Regions from separate parts of the Streptomyces sp. R35 genome, predicted to be linked through region 1. Evidence: riboswitches for the same ligand, from Rfam matches in the RefSeq annotation. Region 1 holds a riboswitch; each other region holds the start of a gene.

Region 1 (4,805 bases):
CGGGACTGCGCGTTCGTACGGTAGAAGACGGCGACGTCGCCCGCCTTGGCCTCGCCCGCGTCGGTGAGACGGTCTATCTCGTCCGCGACGAACTGGGCCTCGTCGTGCTCGGTGTCGGCGACATAGCCCGTGATGTTCGAACCGGCGCCCGCGTTGGTCCACAGGTTCTTGGGGCGGCGGGACTCGTTGCGCTCGATGACCGCGTTGGCCGCGGACAGGATCGTCTGCGTGGAGCGGTAGTTCTGCTCCAGCAGGATCGTCGTCGCGTCCGAGTAGTCCTCCTCGAACTGGAGGATGTTGCGGATGGTCGCGCCGCGGAAGGCGTAGATCGACTGGTCGGCGTCACCCACCACGCACAGCTCGCCGGGGTCGCTGTCGGCGGGCCCCACCAGCTCCCTGACCAGGGCGTACTGCGCGTGGTTGGTGTCCTGGTACTCGTCGACCATGACGTGGCGGAAGCGGCGGCGGTAGTGCTCGGCGACGTCCGGGAAGGCGCGCAGCAGATTGACCGTCGTCATGATCAGGTCGTCGAAGTCGAGCGCGTTGGCCTCGCGCAGCCGCGACTGGTACATCGCGTAGGCCTGGGCGAGGGTCTTCTCGAAGCCGTCGGCGGCCTGGCCCGCGAAGTCCTCCTCGTCGATCAGCTCGTTCTTCAGGTTCGAGATCTTGGCGCTGAACGACTTCGGCGGGAAGCGCTTGGGGTCGAGGTCCAGGTCGCGGCAGACCAGGGCCATCAGGCGCTTGCTGTCGGCGGCGTCGTAGATCGAGAAGGAGGAGGTGAAGCCGAGCTTCTTGCTCTCGCGGCGCAGGATCCGCACACACGCGCTGTGGAAGGTCATCACCCACATCGCACCCGCGCGCGGGCCGACGAGGTGCTCGACGCGCTCCTTCATCTCGCCCGCGGCCTTGTTGGTGAAGGTGATCGCGAGGATCTGGCCGGGGTGGACATTGCGCTCGGCCAGCAGATACGCGATCCGGTGCGTGAGCACACGGGTCTTGCCGGAGCCCGCGCCGGCCACGATGAGCAGCGGGGCGCCGGAGTGCACCACGGCCGCCCGCTGGTTCTCGTTCAGCCCGTCCAGCAGCGCCGCCGCGTCCACGGCGGGCCGGGGCGCGCCGTCGCGGTAGTACGCGTCCCGGTCCGGCGGCACGTCGAACTTCCCGCCGAACAGATCGTCCGGAACGGGCTCCGGTACGTGATCGTCCTCGGGCGGCGGCGGGGGCTCTTCCTCGTGGGCCCGTGAGGGCTTGAGGTCCGCCAGGAAGCTGTCATCAAAGAGGCTGCTCATCGCTCTCCGAGTCTAGGCCGCCCCACTGACAGCCCGCCGCCACCCTGAAAACTCGACCGGAAGTGGTGACGCGGCTCAGAAGCCCAGGATCTTCCAGAGCTGTCCGCCCGGCGTCTTCTTGCCCTCCAGCACCGTTCCGTTACGGTCGGCGATCGACCAGGCCGAGACATAGACCTTGCCGTCGTACGGGTCCACGGCCACGCCCGCCGGGAACGGCACCCGCACATTCGTACGTTTCCCGTGTGCGACCTTGGTCACCAGGCTCGCGAACAGTTGGCTGACGTACAGATCGCCGCTCCGGTTGAAGGCGATGCCGGTGATCGATCCGAAGCCGCTCTTCCAGCCGAGGATCTTTCCGGTGGCCGGGTCGACCTTCCAGACGCGGGCGGTGGGCTTGGTGGCCTCGCCGTTCAGCTCGCCTGCATAGAGGCTGCCGTCGGGGCCGAGGGCCAGCGAGGTCGGGACCGACTCGTGCTTGTCGTGGTCCGGGAAGACGGTGAACGGGCGGGCCTTGCCGTCGGGCGAGACGGCCACCAGGTCGTTCCCGGCCGCGTCGGCGACGATCTTGCGGCCGTCCGCGAGCGCGAGAACGGCGTACGGGTTGGAGTCGACGGCCGTCTTGTGCGGGTTGTACCTGAGCTCGACGGCGGAGATGTCGGCGGCGATCGTCGCCTTGCCGGGGGCGACGCAGAGCAGCTTGCCGAGCTTGTTCCAGGGCGGGCCCGTGGGCACCCCGGCCTCGGGCGGGGCCCAGGTCTCGACGCCCCAGACGCTGCCGTTCAGTGCGGAGACGCCGTCCAGGCCGGTCGCGAAGCCACCGTCCTTGGCGGCGCCCGAGGGCAGCCCGTCCACCACCCGGTAGTGCTTCCAGGCGCCGCCGTCCCAGAAGACCTTGGTTACGGCGGCCGTGGTGCCGATGCAGGTCTCGTCGCTCTCAGGCCCGCCGCCGAGGCACTTCTTGCCGCCCCGGCCGGCCTCGGCGACGTACAGCTGCCCGTTGTCGTACGAGAGCTGGCGCGGATTGTCGAGGCCCGTCGCGATGACGCGGACGACGGGCTTGCCCGCGGCGTGCCCGCCGGTGGCGCTCGCGGGCGCGACGGCTCCCGTGACTGCGAGAGCGACTCCCGTGGCGACGACGAATGCCTTGCGCTTCCTCATGGCCATACCCCCCTTTACCCACCCCCACGGCATCCGACCGTGACTGGCTGGAAGGTAGCGCCCGGAACGGGGCGGACGACGCCACTCCTGACAAGTCACCACAGATCACTCCGGATTGACCGCGCGGGGTGACGCCCAGGGCAAAGGTCACGAAAATGTATCGGGCATATCGCACATCAAACTTCACACGGGCCACACGAGTTGGCTAGCGTGCCGGGCAGGCCGTTCGACCCGCACCGGCGAACATCGCCGGGCCGTGCGGCCTCCGCCGAGTTCGGCGCGCCCTCGCGGCAGCCGGAGCCGGGGACCCAACCGACCTTGGGGTGAATCGGTCCACCTGCCTTGTGGGGCAAGGACCGTAGGGCAAACCTTCCGGAACCACCCGCCCGAACCCGACAGCTAACTCGGTAGGCGGATGACGGAAGGAGTCGCCTCTCTTGGCGTCGCATCGCACACCGCGTCCTACGGGTACGCGCGTAGCAGGCATACGGACCCCCGCCGCCCTGGCGACGGCGGCGCTCACCTCGGTGGCCCTGCTCTCCCAGACGGCGAACGCCGCGCCCTCGGCCGAGCCCAGGCCGAGCCTCGAAGAAGTCGAGAAGAAGGTCAACGACCTTTACCACCAGGCCGAGTCGGCCACCGAGAAGTACAACGCGGCGAAGGAGAAGACCTCCAAGCAGCGCAAGAAGGTCGACAGGCTCCTCGACGACGTCGCCAAGCGCACCGAGAAGCTCAACACCTCGCGCGAGGAGCTGGGTTCGTTCGCGGCGGCGCAGTACCGCACCGGGGCCTCCGCCCCCGACACCGCGACCCTCCTGCTCGCCGACGACCCGCAGGACTACTTCGACCAGACCCAGCTGATGAGCCGTCTGACCACCCGCCAGAAGGCGGCCGTCGACGACTACATCACGGAGCAGGCCGCCACCACGAAGAAGCGCGCGGAGGCCTCCAAGAGCCTGCAGACGCTGACCACCTCGCAGAGCGCGCTCAAGACGTCCAAGGCAGACGTTCAGAAGAAGCTCTCCGCGGCCCGCGAACTGCTCTCGGATCTGACCGCCCAGGAGAAGGCGCGGCTCGCGGCGATCGAGAAGAAGAAGCAGGAGGAGGCCGACCGCAAAGCGGCCGAGCTGGCACAGCAGCAGGCGGCCGCGGCGAAGGCGGCGGCCGAGAAGGCGGCCCAGCAGGAGTCGTCGTCGAGCACCTCGACCGGTTCGTCGAGCTCGACCACCACCGACTCCTCGTACGCCACCAAGGCCGCCAAGGCCATCGCCTTCGCCCGCGCCCAGATCGGCAAGCCGTACGTCTGGGGCGCGACGGGCCCCGGCTCGTACGACTGCTCCGGACTCACCCAGGCCGCCTGGAAGGCCGCCGGCGTCACACTGCCGCGCGTCACAACCGACCAGGTGAACGCAGGCACGACGGTCTCCCTCTCCGACGCCCAGCCCGGCGACCTGGTCTTCTTCTACGACGACGTCAGCCATGTGGGTCTCTACATCGGCAACGGCATGATGATCCACGCGCCGAAGCCGGGTGCGTACGTCCGCGAGGAGTCGATCTACTACGGCGGGACCTCGATCATCCACAGCGTGGTGCGTCCTGCGTAACGCGTTCTTGCGGGCCACGCGCGCGTGAGGCTTGTCATCGGCCACGCGCGCGCGTGCCCCGCGGGCAACCGGCCCGAAGATCCCTAGCATCGGCCCCATGCCAGCAGCCGTCTCCCCGCTCCGCACCTGGTGGGCCCAGCGGCCGCCCGCCGCCGGTGCCGCCGTCATGGCCACCGGCATCATCTCGGTCGGGCTGCATCTGACCGGCTACGAGACCCTGTCCCGCATCGCGCTGGCCCTGACGTCCGCCGGCTGGCTCGCGCTCGCCGCGGACTTCGTCGTCCGGCTGGTGCGGGAGCGGGAGCGGTGGGTGGAGGAGGCGGGCACACCGGCCGGGCTCACCGCCGTCGCGGCGACCACCGTGCTCGGTACGGGGCTGTCAGCACTGGGGTGGCAGGGGCCGGCCGAGGCCCTGCTCGCGCTGTCGGCCGTCCTCTGGCCGGTGCTGCTCCTCAACGTCATACGGCACTGGAAGCGCCGTATGACGGGAGTCGTGTTCCTCGTGTGTGTGGCCACGCAGGGGCTCGCGGTGCTGGGCGCCACGCTCGCCGCGGCCGTGGGCCCGGAGTGGCTCGCGCATACGGCGCTGGTGCTGTTCTGGCTCGGGATCGCCCTCTACGGGGTGGCGCTCGCGCACTTCGACCTCAGGGAGGTGGCCCGGGGCGCCGGGGACCACTGGGTCGCGGGCGGCGCGCTCGCCATCTCGGCGCTGACCGGGGCCAAGCTCATCGCCGCGCGCCACGTGAACCCGTAC
Region 2 (4,805 bases), 250 kb from region 1:
CTCGTCGGGCTTGAGGTTCATGTGTCTCCCCGCACTCTCTCGATGAAGGCCGGCGGCCCTTGGGTCGTCAGGGCCTGCGCCCGGATCATTCCACCCCGCCAACTCCACGCCACCACCGACCACTTCACCGTCCTCCCCCGCGCAACCCGCACCGCTCGCACAACCCGAACCGCTTGCACTGCCCGTACCGATCCTGCTGCCCGAACCGGCCGTGCTGCCCGAACCGGCCGCGCTGTCCGTGCCGCCCGTGCGGTGAACGGCGTTGCGGACGGGATACCGGACGTCGTCCGGTTCACGCCGGGCCGATGTGTCGTTCGATCCGTATTCTTCGGATCATGGCCGCTCCGACTGCATATTCACTCATCGCCACTGACCTGGACGGAACGCTGCTGCGCGGCGACGACACACTCTCCGACCGGTCGCGGGCCGCGTTGGCGAGAGCCACGGCTGAGGGGGCCCGGCATCTGGTGGTGACGGGACGGCCGGCGCCGAGGGTCCGACCGCTCCTCGACGAACTCGGCGGCGAGGGGCTGGCGGTGTGCGGGCAGGGGGCGCAGTTGTACGACGCCGGGGCGGACCGTCTGCTGTGGTCGGTGACCCTGGACAGGGAGCTGGCGGAGACCGCGCTGGGCAAGATCGAGGCGGAGGTCGGGCTGCTCTACGCGGCGGTGGACCAGGACGGCGTGGACGGACTGACGCTGATCGAGCCGGGGTATGTGATGCCGCATCCGACGCTGCCGGCGGTGCGGGTGCGGCGGCGCGACGACCTGTGGACGGAGCCGATCAGCAAGGTGTTGCTCCGTCACCCCTCCTTGTCCGACGACGAGTTGGCGTCGGCGGCGCGCGGAGTGGTGGGTTCCCTGGCGACGGTCACCATGTCGGGGCCGGGCACCGTCGAACTTCAGCCATGTGGCGTGACCAAGGCGACGGGGCTCGCCCTCGCCGCCGAACACCTCGGGCTCGGCCCCGCCACCACCCTCGCCTTCGGCGACATGCCCAATGACATCCCGATGTTCGACTGGGCCGCCCACGGTGTCGCCATGGCCAACGCCCACCCGGAACTCAAGGCGGTGGCCGACGAGGTGACCTTGTCGAACGAGGACGACGGGATCGCCGTGGTGCTGGAGCGGCTGTTCGAGGGCCGTTAGGCCCGGCCGCGCCGACACCTCCGTCCCGCTTCTGTCCCGCTGTCGCGACCCTGCGGTCCGGGAGGCGGCCGATACGCTCCGGCGCATGAGCGTTCAGGTGGAGATCATCCGGGAAGCGAGTCAAGAACTTGTCGACGCCTTCGGCCGGTTGCTGCCGCAGCTGTCCTCGACCGCCAAGCCACTCGACCGCGAGGCGGTCGAGCGGATGGTGTCCTGCGATGCGAACACGGTGCTGGTCGCCCGGGCGGCGGGCGAGATCGTCGGCACGCTGACCCTGGTACTGCTTCCCGTGCCGTCCGGGCTGCGCGGTCGCATCGAGGACGTGGTTGTGGACGTTGCGGCGCGCGGCCGGGGCATCGCGGCGCTGCTGACTCAGGAAGCTCTGCGGATGGCCCGGGAAGCGGGCGCCCGGACCGTCGATCTGACCTCCCGGCCGGATCGGCCGGCCGCGAACCGGCTGTATGAACGTCTTGGTTTCCAGGCCCGGCAGTCGACGGTCTACCGGTACCTGGTGGACGGGTAGGGGGAGGGCTGGTCAGTAGGCCCCGTTGACGTTGTCGATCGAGCCGTACACCGCCGCCGCGTAGTTGCAGGCCGCCGTGATGTTCGCGACCGGGTCGTAGGGGTTCGTCGACGTGCCGGCGACGTGGTAGGCGTTGAAGGTCGGGTCGATGACCTGGAGGAGGCCCTTGGAGGGGGTGCCGGCGACAGCGTTGGAGTCCCAGTTGTTGATGGCCAGGGGGTTGCCCGAGGACTCGCGCATCACGTTGCGGTAGATGCCGTTATAGGTGCCCGGAATGCCCGACTTGGCCATGATGTCCAGGGACTGCTTGATCCAGCCGTCGAGGTTGTTGGTGTACGTCGTGGCGGAGGCGGGGGTGGTCGTGATTGCCTTCGCCGTCGAGCTCGACGTGGTCGACTTCACGGTCTTCGTGCCCACCGTCAGCGTCAGGCCCGGGCGGATCAGGGCCGGGTTCGCACCGATGACCGCTCTGTTCGCCTCGTACAGCTTCTTCCAGCCGCCGCTCGTGGGGTTCTTCTGCGCGATCGTGGAGAGGGTGTCGCCGGCGGCCACCTTGTAGGTGAGGAGCTGGACCTCCGGAGTCGTGACCGCGGCGGTCTTCGCGACCTGTGCCACCTGTGCCACCTGGGTCGGTGTGGCCGCGTGCGCGCCGGTCGCGCTCACGAGGGGGAGCGCGAGCGCGGCTCCGCTCGTGCCGACGGCGATCATGCCGCGGGTGAGGGTGCTGGTCTTGGGGCGGCGGTGCTTGCCTCGTACGGGCATGGCGCTTTTCCTCTCCGGTGCCTGCGAGGTGAGCTGTCGGGTTCGGGCGGGAGATGCCCGGCCGCGCTGTGGACGCGGCTTCACCCCTAGCCGTTCCGGGGTTCCGGTTCGGCGGCTTACCTGGGTCCCCCGCTCCTGCCGTGCGTGCGTGGGTGGGTGGGGTTTCCGGGCGGCGGCAGGATTCGGCGATCCGCTCGGATCGACGTGAACGTATGCGAGAGCACATGTCGGGAACAAGACCTGATGTCGCAGTGAAGATCGCTTTAGCCCGGATATGGCGAGGGTGAAACGTCCGATTGATCCGGAATTCGATCCTCAACTTGCCTTTTGCAAAGGGGGAAGTCACCGAGGGGGCTCTGGCGCGGGATCCGGCCGGGCGTGACCCAATTCACGCGACTGGGCGGAATTAAAGCGGCAAGACGGGCAACTCGGTCATTACGGTTCGAGCGTCCAGGCGGGGGAGTGCCTCGGCGGAGCCGGGCGGACCTCCCACACGGAGAGATCCGTGTCGGGGTCGTCGTCGGGGAGGCGGCCCGCGTTGGGCTTGAAGTAGAGGCCGTAGCCCCAGTATTCGGGAAGCTCGTGGCACATCAGGTCGGGATACGGCTCGAACTTCTGCCCCTCGTATGCCCTGTTGATCCTCGCCACGGCCTCCGCCCGCGAGATCCCGAAGCGCGTGACCATCTCCTGGGCCATCTCACGGAAGTACGCGAGCATGCCCTCGTCGAGGTCCATCAGGAATTCCCCGGTCCGCGATCGCGCCATGGTGCGATCGTTCCCCATGGCGCCCCTGGGCCTCTAGCCCGCCGTTCTGGGAATCCTCTTCTCCCACGTCCGGTGGAAGACCACCTCGTCGCCGTCCTTGCAGATCACCTCGTTGGAGGTGATGAAGTCCTCGGCGTCACAGGTGATGTCGGACGTCGTGGACACCCGCGCGTCCCAGGGCAGGTCCGGGCGGTGGAGGCGGACCGACCAGGTCGAGCGGGCGCGGGCCGACAGGGGGTCGGAGGCGTCGATCGTGTACGTCTCCAGCGCGTCCTCGGTGAATTCGAGGCCGTCGGGGTACACGCGCGTGCCGCCGTAGCGCGGGTCCACCTCCAGACGCCAGGTGCCGGCGGCCACGTCATGGACGACCAGGCGTTCCGGACGGGGTTCGTCCAGCGTCGCGGGGACGACGACTCCCAGGGGCTCGGACTGCTCCGGTTCCTCGAACGTGAGGGAGGGCGTCGACTCCTTTGCCCGCAGCGGGAGTTCCAGCGTGCTGCCCGCCGGGTCCAGGGTGAAGCCGGCCTCCGAGCCCGGCTGGGGCCAGATCCAGGGCCAGTACGCCGAGGAGACGGAGAGGCGGATGCGGTGGCCCGCCGGGAACGCGTAACCGATGCTGTTCAGGTCGAAAACCACGTCCTCCGTAGCGCCCGGTTTCCAGGAAACCGCCTGGTCACGGCCATAGCGCGCTGACAGGTTCAGCACACCTCGGGTGACGAGTGTCGAGGCTCCGTCGGGGGCCACGTCGCAGAGGCGGGCGATCACCTGACCCCGGGGGGTCGAGGACGTCAGCCGCAGCCGGACCACCGGACGGCCCAACACCCAGGTGTCCTCCGGCACTTCGAACTCGAAGCACGCCGATCTGGCGTCCTCCTCCCGCTGGTCCGGCGGCAGATCCGCGTCGTTCCCGAAGGGGAAGAAGCGGCCCGCGTCCACCCCCGTGTGCTGGGGGGAACGGACCAGGACCGGCGCCCCCTGGAGCGCGTACGAGACCGGGGTCACCGAGGGGGAGGGCCAGGCGGGGTCACCCACCCAGCGGCCGGGCAGGGACGGGTACGTCGTCGCCGGGGGGTGCGCGTCCATCACGTACGAGCGGAGCACGGGAGTGGACATGGCGCCGGTGTCCTTGTCCCGGAGCCAGTGGTCCCACCAGCGCAGGGTCTCCTGGAGGAAGCCGATCGCCGGGCCCGGTGGCAGGCCCCGGTCCGGGTACTGGTGCGACCAGGGGCCGATCAGGCCTCGTACGCGGTCGGGCGGCAGGTTCTCGACCAGGCGCAGCACCGTGTCGCGGTACGGGTCGTGCCAGCCGCCGACCGCCAGGACCGCCGCGCGGATGGCGCCGTAGTCCTCGCAGGCGCTGCCGTGGCGCCAGTACGCGTCCCGGGTCTGGTGGGACAGCCAGGTGTGGACGAACGGGTCGACCGCCTCCAGGCGCTTCACCCACATGTCCCGCCACATCACCTCGCCCACGTGCACCGGGTCGGGTGGGCGGGAGACGAAGGCGAGCATCGTGGCCGCCCAGGCGTGCATGTCGACGGCGAGGACGGAACCTCCCATGTAGTGCACGTCGTTGTCATAGCGGTCGTCCGTCGAGCAGACCGTGACGA
Region 3 (4,805 bases), 1.5 Mb from region 1:
GCCCCTAAAAGCGTCCAGGCCGCCCCCGTCTTTTGTCTTTAGGGGCGCGGGGAACTGCGCAATCTTTTAAGCGGGGCTCGGGGGGCGAGAAACCGGTGCTGGGGAACGTGGGTGCTGGGGGTCCCGCGGATGGCGTACACTGGTTTTAACGACGCGGGGTGGAGCAGCTCGGTAGCTCGCTGGGCTCATAACCCAGAGGTCGCAGGTTCAAATCCTGTCCCCGCTACTGAAGGCCAAGGGCCGGAACTCGGATTCACGAGTTCCGGCCCTTGGTGCATGCGGACCTGCGTCCCACGTCCCCCGGTCGGTCCACACCGCTCGCCCCGGCCCCTCACTCCATGAACCCTGAACGAGTGGGGCAGCAAGCAGACGAGCAGCGGACCGACAGCCCCGTACCCGTACCCGCGCCCGATCCCGCCCCGGGGGCCACCCCCGTCCCGACGGACCCGGCCCGCCGCAGGATCTCGAACGCACGGGCCTTCGTCCGGACACTTCCCGCACTGCTCATCGCCGTCGGAGCGGTCTACGACTACGTCACCCCGTCGGACTTCACCGCGGCCCCCCTCTTCACAGCCGCCCCCCTCGTGGCCGCGCCCCTCTACTCACTGCGCGGCACCGTCCTCACCGGCATCCTCGCCCTCGCCGCCGTCTTCGCGGTCCACCTCAAGCTCGACATCGTCCTGAACGTCGACTCGGTCACCGAATCGGCCACCGTGGCCACGGCCGCCGTCCTGGCCGTGCTCATCAACATCCTCGTCCGCCGCAGCGACGAACGGCTCGCCTCGGTCCGCGAGATCGCCGAGTCCGTGCAGCGCGCGGTGCTGCCGGAGCCCGAGGAGCGGATCGGCGGTCTGGAGGTCGCGGCGCGGTACGAGGCGGCGCAGGCGGACGCGTTCATCGGCGGCGATCTGTACGCAGTGCAGGACTCCCCGCACGGCGTACGGCTGGTGGTGGGCGACGTACGCGGGAAGGGGATGGGCGCGGTGGCCGCCGTAGCGGTGGTGATCGGGGCGTTCCGGGAGGCGGCCGAGCAGGAGGCGACGCTGGAGGCGGTCGCCTGCCGTCTTGAGCGGGCGCTGGCCCGCGAGGGGACCCGGCGGGACGGCCTGGACGCCTTCGAGGGGTTCACGACGGCCGTACTCGCGGAGATCCCGCACGACGCGGACGTCGTACGGATCGTCAACCGCGGCCATCCCCCGCCGCTGCTCCTGCACGCGGACGGCACGCTCGTCGCGCTCGCCACCGAGGATCCCGCGCTGCCGCTCGGCATGGGCGAGTTGGGCACCTGGCCCGACCGGGCGGTGGCGGCCGTATTCCCGCGGGGAGCCACGCTGCTCCTCCACACCGACGGCCTGTCCGAGTCCCGCGACGAGCGCGGGGAGTTCTACGATCCCGCCCCGCGTCTCGTCGGCCGCGCCTTCCCCGGGCCCGACGCTCTGCTGACCGCCCTGGCCGAGGAGGTCCGCCGGCACACGGGCGGCGCCCTGACGGACGACATGGCGCTGCTCGCCGTACGGCGTCCGGGGGAGTTGGCCGAGGGGGGTTCTTGATCGTTGTCACAAGGGGTGATCGGACGGTGTCCCTCCGCATAACAGCTGACACACCATCAGCTGAATCGACGTCGATGAAGCGTGGTCAACTCGCCCGGTTTACGCCAGTGGTGACCCCAAAGTCCTGGCCAAAAGCGTTAACGATCAGTCCGAACAGCTTGGAATCCGGTACCCGGGTCTATTAACGTTCGATAACGCAGCGCGGTCGTCCCAGCCGTCACAAGAGATGGCTCCGTGCGCACGCGCCGAATCCCGCAAGGGAACCGGGGAACCACCAACTTGGGGTGAATCGAGCGTAATCCGTCGTGGGAACACGACAGGTATACGCGCGTAGGAGACCTTCCTGCTCCGAACCCGTCAGCTAACCCGGTAGGCGAGAAGGAAGGAAAGGAGTGCGCCCACGTGGCGTCCAACCGGCCTGCCCAGCCAACCTCGTTCGCGCCGAACGACACACAGCCCTTCGGCTACGCCTACGGCAACGACGAGGGGCCTTGGGAGGAGTGGAACCCCACTGAGGATTCCGTCCGTCCCGTTCGCGGCCGGCACCGCGTCAGCAAGCAGCGCGGTGGGGGACTCGCCCGCAGCTCCACGGTTCTCGGCGTCGGCGTCATAGCCGCCGTGGGCGCGGGTGGCATGGCCACCGCGGCGCCCGGCAAGCCGCCGGTGTCGATCTCGCTGCCCGACCTGTCGTCGGTCACCGAATCCGCCAAGGCCCTGATATCCGACGGCGATTCCGCCACGCCCAAGGGCTCTTCCACCCCGCTCACCACCGCCGGCCTGACCAGCGCCGACACCGCGCAGGGCAGCACCGACGCGGGTGAGGCGCTGCGCGCCCGCATCATCCAGCAGGCCGAGTCGCAGCAGGACCAGGTCGACAGCGCGGCCCAGGAGGCCGCCGAGGCCGCCGCCGCGAAGCAGGCCGTCGCGCTCGCCGCCAAGCAGCAGGACGACGCCGAGGCCAAGGCCGCCGCCGCCAAGAAGAAGGCGGACGAGGAAGCCAGGCAGGCCGCCGAGGCCAAGCGTCTCGCCGAGCTCGCCAAGAGCTACTCGCTGCCCACCTCCTCGTACACGCTGACCGGGCGCTTCGGCGACGCCGGCTCCATGTGGTCCTCCGGCTACCACACGGGCCTCGACTTCGCCGCGCCCACCGGCACCCTGATCAAGGCGATCCACAGCGGCACCGTCACCGAGGCGGGCTGGGCGGGCGCGTACGGCTACCGCACGATCCTCACCCTCGACGACGGTACGGAGCTGTGGTTCTGCCACCAGTCGTCGATCAGCGTCAGCGTGGGGCAGAAGGTCGCCACGGGCGACGTCATCGGGCGCGTGGGCGCGACGGGCAATGTCACCGGGCCGCACCTGCACCTTGAGGTCCACCCCGACGGCGCCGCCACCGCGATCGACCCGATGGCGTGGCTGCTCAGCAAGGGGCTCAATCCCTGAGACCGGTTCCTCTTGAGGCCGGCTTCTCCTGGAGTCGGCTTCTTTTTAGGCCGGCGCCGTTCTTTTCCTGATCCCCGGCGGTCCTGACGACAACCCCCCGACGTCAGGGCTGCCGGTCCGGTTTGTCTGGAATACAGTCATCCCGTGCGGGCGTTGAAGCTGATCATGACTTCTCTCCGCAAGCTTGGCTCGTCCGACCTCGAGGTCTTCCCGCTCTCCCTGGGCGGCAACGTGTTCGGCTGGACCGCCGACGAGGCACAGTCCTTCGCCGTGCTCGACGCGTACGCGGCCGCCGGCGGCAACTTCCTCGACACCGCCGACCAGTACTCGTCGTGGATCGAGGGCAACAAGGGCGGCGAGTCCGAGACCATCATCGGCAAGTGGCTCAAGGCACGCGGGAACCGCTCCGACATCGTGGTCGCCACCAAGGTCAGCCAGCACCCCGAGTTCCCGGGGCTGTCCGGCGCCAACATCAAGGCCGCGGCCGAGGCGTCCCTGCGCCGCCTGGACACCGACCACATCGACCTCTACTACACGCACTTCGACCAGCCGGAGGTGCCGGTCGAGGAGATCATCGGTGCGCTCGACGAACTGGTGAAGGCCGGCAAGGTACGCCACATCGCCGCCTCCAACATCTCGCCCGAGCGGCTCCAGGAGTCCCTGGAGTTCTCCGACCGCGAGGGCCTCGCGCGGTACGTCGCCCTCCAGCCGCACTACAACCTCGTCTCGCGCGACACCTACGAGGGCCCGCTCCAGGATCTCGCCTCCCGCACCGGCCTCGCCGCCGTCCCGTACTTCGCGCTCGCCTCCGGCTTCCTCACCGGCAAGTACCGCCCGGGCGCGACGGTCGACTCGCCTCGCTCCGCGGGCGCGGCACGCCACCTCGACTCCGAGCGCGGTGTCCGGGTCCTGGCCGCCCTCGACGAGGTTGCCCAGGCCCACGAGGTCCCGGTGGCCACGGTCGCGCTGGCGTGGCTGGCCGCCCAGCCGACGGTCGCGGCACCGATTGCTTCGGCGCGGACGGTGGAGCAGTTGCCGGCGCTGCTGGGGGTGGCGGACCTGGTCCTGACGGACGGCGACCTCGGGAAGCTGACGGAGGCCTCGGCGTAGCAGCTCCCGGCTTTCGCGCAGTTCCCCGCGCCCCTTTTAGGGGCGCGGGGAACTGCGCGAACGGCCCCCACCGGCCCGCAGCCGACGAACCGGCCTACGGGGTCTGGGGCGGAGCCCCAGAAGGATGGGACGGGTAGGGGCGGCGGGGGCGAGGAAACTACGAGCGGTACGGGTTGTACGCGGGATACGGGGCCGCAGGTCCGTAGGGCTGGGTGTAGGGCTGGCCGTAGGTGTACGCGTAGCCGTGTACGGGCCACGGCGGGGGTACCGGGACCACCGGAGCCGTCGCCCGGGCCGCGTACGCCAGGGCCGGCCGGGCGATGTCCCGGCGGCGCCACAGCTCGTCGAGCAACTCGCGCTCCCGTACGACGAAGTCGGCCCCCGCACGCCCCCGCCGCCCCCGATGACGGAGAAACGCCAACGAGGTCGCGTACGCCTCGTACTCCGCGACCGAGCGCCCCGCGGCCTTCCCGAAGTGATGTCCCGCCCACTCACGGGCGAGCCGCCGCGCCCGCATCGACCCCAGGACGTACGGTTCCGGCGCGGTCAGCCACCCGGCGAGGGCATACGCGGGCAGTTCCGCGCGCACGGTGCGCAGCTCCCGCTGTCGCGTCCAGATGGCCAGCCAGGTCAGCAGCCCGAAAGCGGGCACCATGAACGCGGCGTACACCGCGAAGAACCCGTACTCCCCGAAGCTCGACG

What was found. A riboswitch is a leader RNA that binds a small molecule or an ion and turns the genes downstream of it on or off. The one in region 1 is predicted to bind cyclic di-AMP.
Region 2: another riboswitch for cyclic di-AMP. It lies ahead of AB5J50_RS29620 (transglycosylase SLT domain-containing protein); the one in region 1 lies ahead of AB5J50_RS30845 (NlpC/P60 family protein).
Region 3: another riboswitch for cyclic di-AMP. It lies ahead of AB5J50_RS24300 (M23 family metallopeptidase); the one in region 1 lies ahead of AB5J50_RS30845 (NlpC/P60 family protein).

The regions. Positions count from the first base shown of each region.
Region 1 is NZ_CP163440.1:6,764,996-6,769,800, reverse strand. Features, by position in the region: gene pcrA (DNA helicase PcrA) at 1-1,289, opposite strand, end outside; gene AB5J50_RS30850 (ScyD/ScyE family protein) at 1,365-2,447, opposite strand; cyclic di-AMP (ydaO/yuaA leader) riboswitch at 2,704-2,877, shown strand; gene AB5J50_RS30845 (NlpC/P60 family protein) at 2,885-4,051, shown strand; gene AB5J50_RS30840 (tellurite resistance/C4-dicarboxylate transporter family protein) at 4,149-4,805, shown strand, end outside.
Region 2 is NZ_CP163440.1:6,511,706-6,516,510, forward strand. Features, by position in the region: gene AB5J50_RS29610 (HAD family hydrolase) at 336-1,148, shown strand; gene AB5J50_RS29615 (GNAT family N-acetyltransferase) at 1,234-1,671, shown strand; gene AB5J50_RS29620 (transglycosylase SLT domain-containing protein) at 1,684-2,433, opposite strand; cyclic di-AMP (ydaO/yuaA leader) riboswitch at 2,439-2,598, opposite strand; gene AB5J50_RS29625 (hypothetical protein) at 2,869-3,198, opposite strand; gene AB5J50_RS29630 (CocE/NonD family hydrolase) at 3,232-4,805, opposite strand, start outside.
Region 3 is NZ_CP163440.1:5,312,780-5,317,584, reverse strand. Features, by position in the region: tRNA gene AB5J50_RS24310 (tRNA-Met) at 153-226, shown strand; gene AB5J50_RS24305 (PP2C family protein-serine/threonine phosphatase) at 339-1,550, shown strand; cyclic di-AMP (ydaO/yuaA leader) riboswitch at 1,784-1,941, shown strand; gene AB5J50_RS24300 (M23 family metallopeptidase) at 1,953-2,993, shown strand; gene AB5J50_RS24295 (aldo/keto reductase) at 3,159-4,103, shown strand; gene AB5J50_RS24290 (PrsW family intramembrane metalloprotease) at 4,261-4,805, opposite strand, start outside.